Nodosilinea sp. E11: one gene and its partners. The main gene of each other region encodes a partner of the protein of the gene in region 2 in a complex. Links are inferred from orthologs where the notes say so. Each region holds a gene or a part of one and is shown on either strand. Other genes may lie near its edges.

Evidence for each region. Proteins that work in one complex are often made in the same cells at the same time.
Region 1: the proteins of nuoH (region 2) and RRF56_RS20700 are in contact, whole or in part, in a crystal structure (PDB 6Y11), measured with the Thermus thermophilus proteins. The link is inferred for Nodosilinea sp. E11 from one-to-one orthologs. Residues at the interface, in WP_096411122.1 of Thermus thermophilus: Arg36, Val44, Arg45, Met46, Gly47, Pro48, Asn49, Arg50, Val51, Leu57, Gln58, Ala61, Asp62, Ile64, Lys65, Ile67, Phe68, Lys69, Glu70, Ile72, Val74, Glu223, Ala224, Glu225, His233, Thr234, Glu235, Tyr236, Ser237, Trp241; in WP_096411117.1 of Thermus thermophilus: Arg16, Glu17, Gly18, Leu24, Leu27, Val28, Trp30, Gly31, Arg32, Asn34, Ser35, Trp37, Thr54, Asp55, Ala56, Asp59, Ala61, Arg62, Phe63, Gly64, Glu66, Val67, Phe68, Arg69, Ala70, Ser71, Arg73, Gln74, Ala75, Asp76.
Region 3: the proteins of nuoH (region 2) and ndhC are in contact, whole or in part, in a cryo-EM structure (PDB 6KHJ), measured with the Thermosynechococcus vestitus proteins. The link is inferred for Nodosilinea sp. E11 from one-to-one orthologs. Residues at the interface, in WP_126985484.1 of Thermosynechococcus vestitus: Gln8, Lys26, Trp29, Leu30, Pro33, Met34, Met37, Leu38, Leu83, Ile84, Phe85, Lys86, Glu87, Asp88, Val89, Leu90, Pro91, Ala92, Thr100, Ala104, Val107, Ile108, Phe111, Leu112, Tyr114, Ile115, Ile125, Ser126, Leu128, Phe133; in WP_126986108.1 of Thermosynechococcus vestitus: Gly6, Tyr7, Glu8, Tyr9, Phe10, Gly12, Phe13, Leu14, Ile16, Cys17, Ser18, Pro21, Ala24, Leu25, Ala27, Ser28, Leu31, Arg32, Pro33, Ser35, Arg40, Leu41, Thr42, Thr43, Tyr44, Glu45, Ile51, Gly53, Ala54, Trp55.

Annotation. Positions count from the first base shown.
Region 1 is NZ_CP136520.1:4,167,681-4,170,544, reverse strand. It holds RRF56_RS20700 (NADH dehydrogenase subunit K), read right to left. Parts: upstream 1,873-2,864; coding sequence 1,129-1,872; downstream 1-1,128. Other genes in the region: RRF56_RS20690 (rubredoxin), read left to right, coding at 2,654-2,864; ndhC (photosynthetic/respiratory NAD(P)H-quinone oxidoreductase subunit C), read right to left, coding at 1,863-2,225; RRF56_RS20705 (NAD(P)H-quinone oxidoreductase subunit J), read right to left, coding at 583-1,128; RRF56_RS20710 (histidine phosphatase family protein), read right to left, coding at 1-414. UniProt on the Escherichia coli protein: NDH-1 shuttles electrons from NADH, via FMN and iron-sulfur (Fe-S) centers, to quinones in the respiratory chain. The immediate electron acceptor for the enzyme in this species is ubiquinone.
Region 2 is NZ_CP136520.1:3,446,783-3,450,368, reverse strand. Bases 1-2,798 are described here. They hold nuoH (NADH-quinone oxidoreductase subunit NuoH), read right to left. Parts: upstream 2,060-2,798; coding sequence 941-2,059; downstream 1-940. Other genes in these bases: RRF56_RS17465 (L-lactate permease), read left to right, coding at 2,289-2,798; ndhI (NAD(P)H-quinone oxidoreductase subunit I), read right to left, coding at 216-851; RRF56_RS17480 (NADH-quinone oxidoreductase subunit J), read right to left, coding at 1-105. In the rest of the region: more of RRF56_RS17465, read left to right, coding at 2,799-3,586. UniProt on the Escherichia coli protein: NDH-1 shuttles electrons from NADH, via FMN and iron-sulfur (Fe-S) centers, to quinones in the respiratory chain. The immediate electron acceptor for the enzyme in this species is believed to be ubiquinone.
Region 3 is NZ_CP136520.1:4,167,226-4,170,000, forward strand. It holds ndhC (photosynthetic/respiratory NAD(P)H-quinone oxidoreductase subunit C), read left to right. Parts: upstream 1-1,094; coding sequence 1,095-1,457; downstream 1,458-2,775. Other genes in the region: RRF56_RS20685 (photosynthesis system II assembly factor Ycf48), read right to left, coding at 1-224; RRF56_RS20690 (rubredoxin), read right to left, coding at 361-666; RRF56_RS20700 (NADH dehydrogenase subunit K), read left to right, coding at 1,448-2,191; RRF56_RS20705 (NAD(P)H-quinone oxidoreductase subunit J), read left to right, coding at 2,192-2,737. UniProt on the Escherichia coli protein: NDH-1 shuttles electrons from NADH, via FMN and iron-sulfur (Fe-S) centers, to quinones in the respiratory chain. The immediate electron acceptor for the enzyme in this species is believed to be ubiquinone.

The DNA of each region.
Region 1 (2,864 bases), 720 kb from region 2 along the record:
CTGCTGGTACAGCTCACGAATGGGATAAAAATCAACCGTAGTCCCTTCCGGGTGGGGCACAGCCATCACAAAGTTGGCTGGGTCAGTGCGCCACTGATAAAAGCTTTCGGCATACTGGCCCTCCGCCTCGGTAAACGCCATCCCCTCCCACAGCGGCAGGCTAATTTCCTTGAGCTCATCGGTAAAGGTAGGGGCTGCCAGCCCAGGCGTGGCCTTTTGTAGCTCACTGACGATCAGCTCTGCTGTCTTGCGGGCGCGCTTGAGAGGGCTAGCCCATACCGCATCAAAGGGAATGCCTGCCAGAGCCTGCCCCACCTGCAATGCCTGGGCCTCGCCCATCGGGGTCAATTCTGATTCGTCGCAGTGGCCTTGGATACGCTTTAGCTGGTTGTAGGTGCTCTGCCCGTGGCGCACGATAATAACGCGGGTTTTCAGGGGTCTGTCCTCTCACTTGCTCAATCAAGGTCAGATCTTACCCTGTCGGGGAGTGCCTCCGCAGCTTTGTCACCCGCCTGTCTCACAGCTAAGGTGATTTTTGGGCAACAAAAAGGCCACCCTGGGGTAGCCTTTTTCAACGTTGCCTTAGTAGGCATCTTGAAGTTCGTAGAAATCTGGGGAAATGTAATCTTTACGCAGGGGCCAGCCTACCCAGTCTTCTGGCATTAGCAACCGCTTAAGATTGGGATGCCCTTCGTAAATAATGCCGTACATATCGTAGCTCTCCCGCTCTTGCCAGTCAGCGGCTTTCCAAATCCAGTACACCGAGGGCACCCGAGGGTCGTGGCGAGGCAAAAACACCTTCACGCGCACTTCCTCGGGCCGATCGACGTTGTCGTCCAGCTTGATTAGGTGATAAAAGCTCACCAGGTCTTTGCCAGGGCCATCATCGTAGGCCCCCTGGCACTGAAGATAATTAAAGCCGTAGGCGTACAGCGCCGTGCAAATGGGGATTAAAAATTGAGGGTTAACCTTAATAATCTCGACCCCTAAGTGATCTCGAGGTTCTAGATCATGGTCAAACCCATTTTCCGTAAGCCAGCTAGAGGTTGCCCCAGCTTCGACCAAAGGTGCCGAGCTACCCTCAGACGATGGTTCAGGGGAAGGCGATTGAGTATCTGATTCAGCCATTTAGGAATCCTCACGTTCAGGGGCCAGCTCAGCCACGGTCTCAGGAATCGGCATCCCCATCGCCTCCATCAACTCCTTCGGAGGCGTGGAGTGGGTGCCCATCTGGAGGTACTGTCCGGTCAAAATCGGAGGCACCGTCTTGAGGTCGTGACTGCGTTCGTAAAAGCGGTGGGTTTGTAGGGTGTAAGCCCGATCTTGCATCGATTCGGTGGCCACCTTCTTACGCAGCTTAATGATGGCGTCAATGATGGCCTCAGGTCGCGGCGGGCAACCTGGAATGTACACATCTACCGGAATTAATTTGTCAACTCCACGTACCGCCGAAGGTGAGTCGGTGCTAAACATACCGCCGGTAATGGTGCAGGCTCCCATCGCAATCACGTACTTAGGATCGGGCATCTGCTCGTAGAGCCGCACTAGAGCTGGGGCCATCTTCATGGTTACCGTACCAGCAGTAATAATTAAATCAGCCTGCCGGGGACTGGCCCGAGGCAGTAGCCCAAACCGGTCAAAGTCAAACCGGGAGCCAATTAACGCCGCAAACTCAATGAAGCAACAGGCGGTGCCGTAGAGCAGCGGAAACAGGCTAGACAGCCGACACCAGTTGTAGAGGTCATCAACGGTCGTCAGAATGACATTTTCAGACAGATCATGGGTGATTGCTGGGGGAGCAGCAGGGTTGGCCAGCCTTTCCCCTGGGGCCAGACCAGTCTGATCAGCAGCAGAAGGGGGATTCATGACCATTCCAAGGCTCCTTTGCGCCAGGCGTACACAAGACCGACAACTAAGATGGCAATAAAAATCAGTGCCTCTATAAAGGCTAACAAGCCCAGCTGATTAAATGCCACCGCCCAGGGATACAAGAACACCGTTTCTACATCGAAGATCACGAAGACCAGGGCAAACATATAGTAGCGAATGTTGAACTGGATCCACGCACCCCCAATGGGTTCCATACCCGACTCGTAGGTGGTTCTGCGAGCGGGGCCACGGCTGATCGGGCGTAGCAATTTAGAGGCTGTCAAGGCCGCCACCGGCACCAGACAGGATATGAGTAAAAAGACTAAAAAATACTCGTAGCCAGATAAGACGAACACAGGTTCACCACCCTAGAAGCTAGTACACACAGCAAGAGCTAAGAATTAACAGCCCATGCGCTTCAGGTGTATTCTAAGCCAATTTAGCTGAAAAACCAGGAGCAGAGTTGGCCGGGCACCTGGAGTACGGGGGTGCGATCGCCCAGTTTGAACGCGGCTTAGTCTACATGAGCCGAGCGGCCCAACTGTGTCATAATTGTTTACAACGAGCTTTTTGCCCTGGGCAAGCCGTCAGAGTGTCTTAAACGGGCAGACTTTACCCATTGCCCCTCTAGCTCTTGCTGAACTTAAGGTGTCTTGGTCCTATGAGTGTTGAGTCTGAGCCTTCGGCTAATTTGCCTGAACCTGAAAATTTAGCCGCTGCTTCGCAGGAGATTCCTGTCCCTGACGGGGGCGCTCCTGAGGTTGCCGTCCTGACTCCAGAGGAAATGGACTGCTACGAGTGCCGCGCCTGTGGCTACTCCTACGAACCGGTGAAGGGTGACAGCCGGGCCAAGATTTCTCAAGGCACAGCCTTTGAGGATCTCCCTATCAACTGGCGCTGCCCGGTGTGTGGGGCCTCTAAGAAGCAGTTCAGCAATATCGGCCCCGTCAATGCTCCTTCTGGATTTAAAGAAAACCTGAACTACGGCCTGGGCG
Region 2 (3,586 bases):
TGAGTAGACAATGTTATCTAGCAACACCACGCCCAGAGCACCCCCCAGCGTCATCGCGGTCAGTATGCCAAAGGCAACGAGTTGTACCCCTTCCGCTAGCGTCACAATCCTGAACTCCTGATAAAAAATCGAGCTATTGCAGCAGTGGTTTTAGCTTAGGCGAATGTACCACGGAACTTCCCCTGGCGCATTCTTCCCGCGGTGCATCCGGTGCCTCAGTCGGCTTTGGTGGCATCGCCCTTCGCTTCGAGTTTGGCCTCAGCGGTTTCCTTGGCCTTGGCTGCTTCTAAAATCTCCTGAGGCATTTGCCCAGCCCGCCGCGCGTTGGGGGGCAAATCGTGGGGATCCATTACACCCTTAGGCAGGTAGGCCAACTCTCGCATGGGAGTCACCATCGGATCTTGGGTGACCTTGTAGGGCAAACGACCGAGGGCCACGTTGTCGTAGTTGAGTTCGTGGCGATCGTAGCTGGCTAGCTCATACTCTTCGGTCATGGAAAGGCAGTTGGTGGGGCAATACTCGACGCAGTTGCCGCAAAAAATGCATACTCCAAAGTCAATGCTGTAGTGCTTAAGATCTTTTTTCTTTGTAGCTTTGTCAAATTCCCAGTCAACCACCGGTAGGTTGATTGGGCACACCCGTACGCAAACCTCACAGGCAATACACTTATCAAACTCAAAGTGAATCCGCCCTCGAAACCGCTCAGAGGGAATTAGCTTCTCGTAGGGATACTGCACCGTGACCGGGCGGCGGCTCATGTGGTCGAAGGTAACAGACAGCCCCTGGCCGATGTATTTGGCCGCCTGTAAGCTTTCTTTGGCGTAGTCGCTGACTTGTTTGAGAAAACCCAGCATGGGGGGGTGACCTCCAGAGTTTTACAGGTGATTGAGTGGGGTAGTGCTAGTCATCCCTACCTATAGGGTAAGGCAGTGGCTCGGGGCTAGCCACCAAAGGCCATGGGAAAGGTGAGCTTGAGCGCTGCCGTCAGCAGCAGGTTCACCAGAGAAACCGGCAGCAAAAACTTCCAGCCAAAGTCGAGCAGCTGGTCAATGCGAACGCGGGGCACGGTCCACCGCAGCAGCACGGCAATAAAGACCAGGGCATAGGCCTTAAACAAGGTCATCATGATGCCTAAGGAGGCGGTAATCACCTGGAGCCAGGGAGTGGTTTCGCTCACCCCAATCAGACTAGCTAACCAGCTAACCGAAACCGGCGATTCCCAACCGCCCAGGTAAAGGATGGAGACGATCAGCGCCGACAGCACCAGGTTGACGTAGGAACCCACATAAAACAGGCCAAACTTCATGCCGGTATATTCGGTCTGGTAGCCCGCCACCAGCTCTTCTTCGGCCTCGGGGAGGTCAAAGGGCAAACGCTCGCACTCCGCCAGGGCCGCGATCCAGAAGATCAAGAACCCAGCCGGTTGCCGCCAGATGTTCCAGCCCAGGATGCCGTAGCCCGACTGCTGGTTGACAATGTCGATGGTGCTCAGGCTATTGGACATTAGCACCACCGCTAATACCGCCAGGGCCATGGGAATTTCGTAGCTGATGGACTGGGCCGCCGCTCGCAACCCTCCCAGTAGGGAGTACTTATTGTTGGAGGAATAGCCCGACATCAATAGGCCAATGGGGGCGATGCTGGAGAGGGCAATCCAGAGGAAGATGCCCACGCCGATGTCGGTAATCACCAGATTTTGGCCAAAGGGCACAATGAGGTAGGACAAAAAGACCGGAATCACCACGATCGCAGGCCCCAGGGTAAACAGAATGGGGTCGGCCTTGGCGGGGGTAATGTCTTCTTTAAAAATCAGCTTGATGCCGTCGGCGGCGGCCTGGAGGGTGCCCAGGGGACCGGCAAATTCTGGCCCAATCCGCTGCTGAGCGGCGGCAGAAATCTTGCGTTCTAGCCATACCGTCACAAAGATACTTACCGTGGCCCCAACCAGAATGACCACCATGGGCAGAGGTAGCCACAGGGCTTTAGCCGCTCCAGCGGGTAACCCCAGATCAACTAGGGTATTGACGAAGCTACCCTGTAGGTCAATTCCTTGATTCATGGGCCAGTCCTTAGCAACGGTACGATTGACTCTAACGAGGAAAAAACAGTTTTTTAGATTCTACCGTCATCTCTCCCCATCCACCGGGGCGAAGGCCGGGGATTCATAGGAAGTTTCGGTAAGAAGTATTGAAGGGGCGTAGGGGCTCGGCACATTCTATGCCATTGTCTCCCTGCTCAGGTCGCCAGATTAGAGTAACCTCTGAGCATCTCTACTTGCCGCTGGCCAGATGCCCCTGACTCTTGCGTTTTTCGTCGCTCTACTTCCGCTGCTAACGGTTTTTTTGCTGCTGGTGGTAGCTCGCCGCCCGGCCAGTCAAGCCATGCCAGGGGCGCTGGTGGTAACGGCACTGGCGGCAGGTCTGGCCTGGCGGGTGCCGGTGAACTATATCGCGGCGTCGCTGGTGCAGGGGGTGGCGATCGCGGCCGAAATTCTCTTCATTGTGTTTGGGGCAATTTTACTGCTCAACGTGCTGCAAGCCTCCGGGGCGATCGCGGTGATTCGTCAGAGTTTGCTGGCGCTGTCGCCCGATCGCCGGGTGCAGATGATCGTGATTGCCTGGCTGTTTGGCAGCTTTATCGAAGGGGCCTCGGGGTTTGGCACTCCGGCGGTGATCTGTGTGCCGCTGCTGGTAGCGGTGGGGTTCCCGGCGATGGCGGCGGTGATGGCCGCGCTGATTATTCAGAGTACCCCCTCGACCTTTGGAGCAGTGGGCACCCCCCTAGTGTTTGGCATGGAGGCGGGGCTGGGCGGGGCCACAGCGGTAGAGGCCGCCCTATCGGCCCAAAACCTAAGCCTGATGGAGTTTATTGCCCAGGTGGGTAGCCGGGCTGCGCTGCTCCATGCGGCGATCGGCACCTTTGTGCCGCTGCTGCTGGTGGTGATCATTACCCGCACTTTTGGTGAGGGCCAGGCCAGGGCTGAGGGTCCACGCCTGTGGAAGTTTGCCCTGGTGGCAGGATTGGCCTTTACGGTACCCTACGCCTTGACGGCCATCTTTTTAGGCCCAGAGTTCCCCTCGATGATCGGTGGGCTGGTGGGGCTGGCCATTGTCGTCACGATCATTCGCCAAGGCTGGCTGCAACCTGAGCAGCCATGGCAGTTCCCGGCTGAAGAGACTTGGCCCGAGACGTGGTCAGGAACCGTGATGCCATCGCTCACTCCGCCACCAGCGGGAATGACGGTGTTCAAAGCCTGGCTGCCCTACGTCTTCCTCGGGGTGCTGCTGGTGCTGTCACGCCTGACGCAGCTGCCGCTCAAGGGCTGGCTTCAGGGCCTACGGGCGGCGTGGACTGGCATGTTTGGCACCACCATCACGGTGGCCTCGACGCCGCTCTACCTCCCCGCCACCATGTTTTTGCTCGTGGTGGCCATCACCTACGTTCTGCACCAGATGAAACCCAGTGATCTGGGCCGGGCCGTGGGGCGATCGCTGCCGATTCTGCAAAAAACCACGCTTGCCCTGGGGGCAGCGGTGCTGATGGCGCGGGTCTTTATTAACTCCGACGTCAACAGTGCTGGTCTGCC
Region 3 (2,775 bases), 720 kb from region 2 along the record:
CCATCCTTGGTTTCAAGCAGGGTGTTGCGGTTGCCTACGATCCAGCCGTGGTTGGCGTCTTGGGTAAAGGCGACATCCGCCAAGGTGGCTTCTATTGGCACATTGACGAGCTCCCAAGGATGCACATCTGCGTCCGCCAAAAAGTAACCCGAGCAGCCGGTTGCTAGCACTACAGCTACCAGCATCACCAGGCCTCGCTTCAACCAGTCAAACGCAGCGTGCATAAATAATCAGAGCCCGTACTTTACTAAACAACAGTTCAAGAACAATCCGAGTTAAACCAGCGTAGAGCAAATTTTGCTCTCCCAAGTCCCCAGAGCCATTACTGAGCCACTTTCACCGCAAAAGAGCCCAGCGCCCCTACCTTAAGCCGTAGAGGCTAATAAAAAAGATGAAACCCAGCGCTAGAGCGCTAAAAATCAAAACATTTTTCTGCGCCGGAGTTAGGCGATTTACGCCCAGGCCGTAGTTCAGGTTTTCTTTAAATCCAGAAGGAGCATTGACGGGGCCGATATTGCTGAACTGCTTCTTAGAGGCCCCACACACCGGGCAGCGCCAGTTGATAGGGAGATCCTCAAAGGCTGTGCCTTGAGAAATCTTGGCCCGGCTGTCACCCTTCACCGGTTCGTAGGAGTAGCCACAGGCGCGGCACTCGTAGCAGTCCATTTCCTCTGGAGTCAGGACGGCAACCTCAGGAGCGCCCCCGTCAGGGACAGGAATCTCCTGCGAAGCAGCGGCTAAATTTTCAGGTTCAGGCAAATTAGCCGAAGGCTCAGACTCAACACTCATAGGACCAAGACACCTTAAGTTCAGCAAGAGCTAGAGGGGCAATGGGTAAAGTCTGCCCGTTTAAGACACTCTGACGGCTTGCCCAGGGCAAAAAGCTCGTTGTAAACAATTATGACACAGTTGGGCCGCTCGGCTCATGTAGACTAAGCCGCGTTCAAACTGGGCGATCGCACCCCCGTACTCCAGGTGCCCGGCCAACTCTGCTCCTGGTTTTTCAGCTAAATTGGCTTAGAATACACCTGAAGCGCATGGGCTGTTAATTCTTAGCTCTTGCTGTGTGTACTAGCTTCTAGGGTGGTGAACCTGTGTTCGTCTTATCTGGCTACGAGTATTTTTTAGTCTTTTTACTCATATCCTGTCTGGTGCCGGTGGCGGCCTTGACAGCCTCTAAATTGCTACGCCCGATCAGCCGTGGCCCCGCTCGCAGAACCACCTACGAGTCGGGTATGGAACCCATTGGGGGTGCGTGGATCCAGTTCAACATTCGCTACTATATGTTTGCCCTGGTCTTCGTGATCTTCGATGTAGAAACGGTGTTCTTGTATCCCTGGGCGGTGGCATTTAATCAGCTGGGCTTGTTAGCCTTTATAGAGGCACTGATTTTTATTGCCATCTTAGTTGTCGGTCTTGTGTACGCCTGGCGCAAAGGAGCCTTGGAATGGTCATGAATCCCCCTTCTGCTGCTGATCAGACTGGTCTGGCCCCAGGGGAAAGGCTGGCCAACCCTGCTGCTCCCCCAGCAATCACCCATGATCTGTCTGAAAATGTCATTCTGACGACCGTTGATGACCTCTACAACTGGTGTCGGCTGTCTAGCCTGTTTCCGCTGCTCTACGGCACCGCCTGTTGCTTCATTGAGTTTGCGGCGTTAATTGGCTCCCGGTTTGACTTTGACCGGTTTGGGCTACTGCCTCGGGCCAGTCCCCGGCAGGCTGATTTAATTATTACTGCTGGTACGGTAACCATGAAGATGGCCCCAGCTCTAGTGCGGCTCTACGAGCAGATGCCCGATCCTAAGTACGTGATTGCGATGGGAGCCTGCACCATTACCGGCGGTATGTTTAGCACCGACTCACCTTCGGCGGTACGTGGAGTTGACAAATTAATTCCGGTAGATGTGTACATTCCAGGTTGCCCGCCGCGACCTGAGGCCATCATTGACGCCATCATTAAGCTGCGTAAGAAGGTGGCCACCGAATCGATGCAAGATCGGGCTTACACCCTACAAACCCACCGCTTTTACGAACGCAGTCACGACCTCAAGACGGTGCCTCCGATTTTGACCGGACAGTACCTCCAGATGGGCACCCACTCCACGCCTCCGAAGGAGTTGATGGAGGCGATGGGGATGCCGATTCCTGAGACCGTGGCTGAGCTGGCCCCTGAACGTGAGGATTCCTAAATGGCTGAATCAGATACTCAATCGCCTTCCCCTGAACCATCGTCTGAGGGTAGCTCGGCACCTTTGGTCGAAGCTGGGGCAACCTCTAGCTGGCTTACGGAAAATGGGTTTGACCATGATCTAGAACCTCGAGATCACTTAGGGGTCGAGATTATTAAGGTTAACCCTCAATTTTTAATCCCCATTTGCACGGCGCTGTACGCCTACGGCTTTAATTATCTTCAGTGCCAGGGGGCCTACGATGATGGCCCTGGCAAAGACCTGGTGAGCTTTTATCACCTAATCAAGCTGGACGACAACGTCGATCGGCCCGAGGAAGTGCGCGTGAAGGTGTTTTTGCCTCGCCACGACCCTCGGGTGCCCTCGGTGTACTGGATTTGGAAAGCCGCTGACTGGCAAGAGCGGGAGAGCTACGATATGTACGGCATTATTTACGAAGGGCATCCCAATCTTAAGCGGTTGCTAATGCCAGAAGACTGGGTAGGCTGGCCCCTGCGTAAAGATTACATTTCCCCAGATTTCTACGAACTTCAAGATGCCTACTAAGGCAACGTTGAAAAAGGCTACCCCAGGGTGGCCTTTTT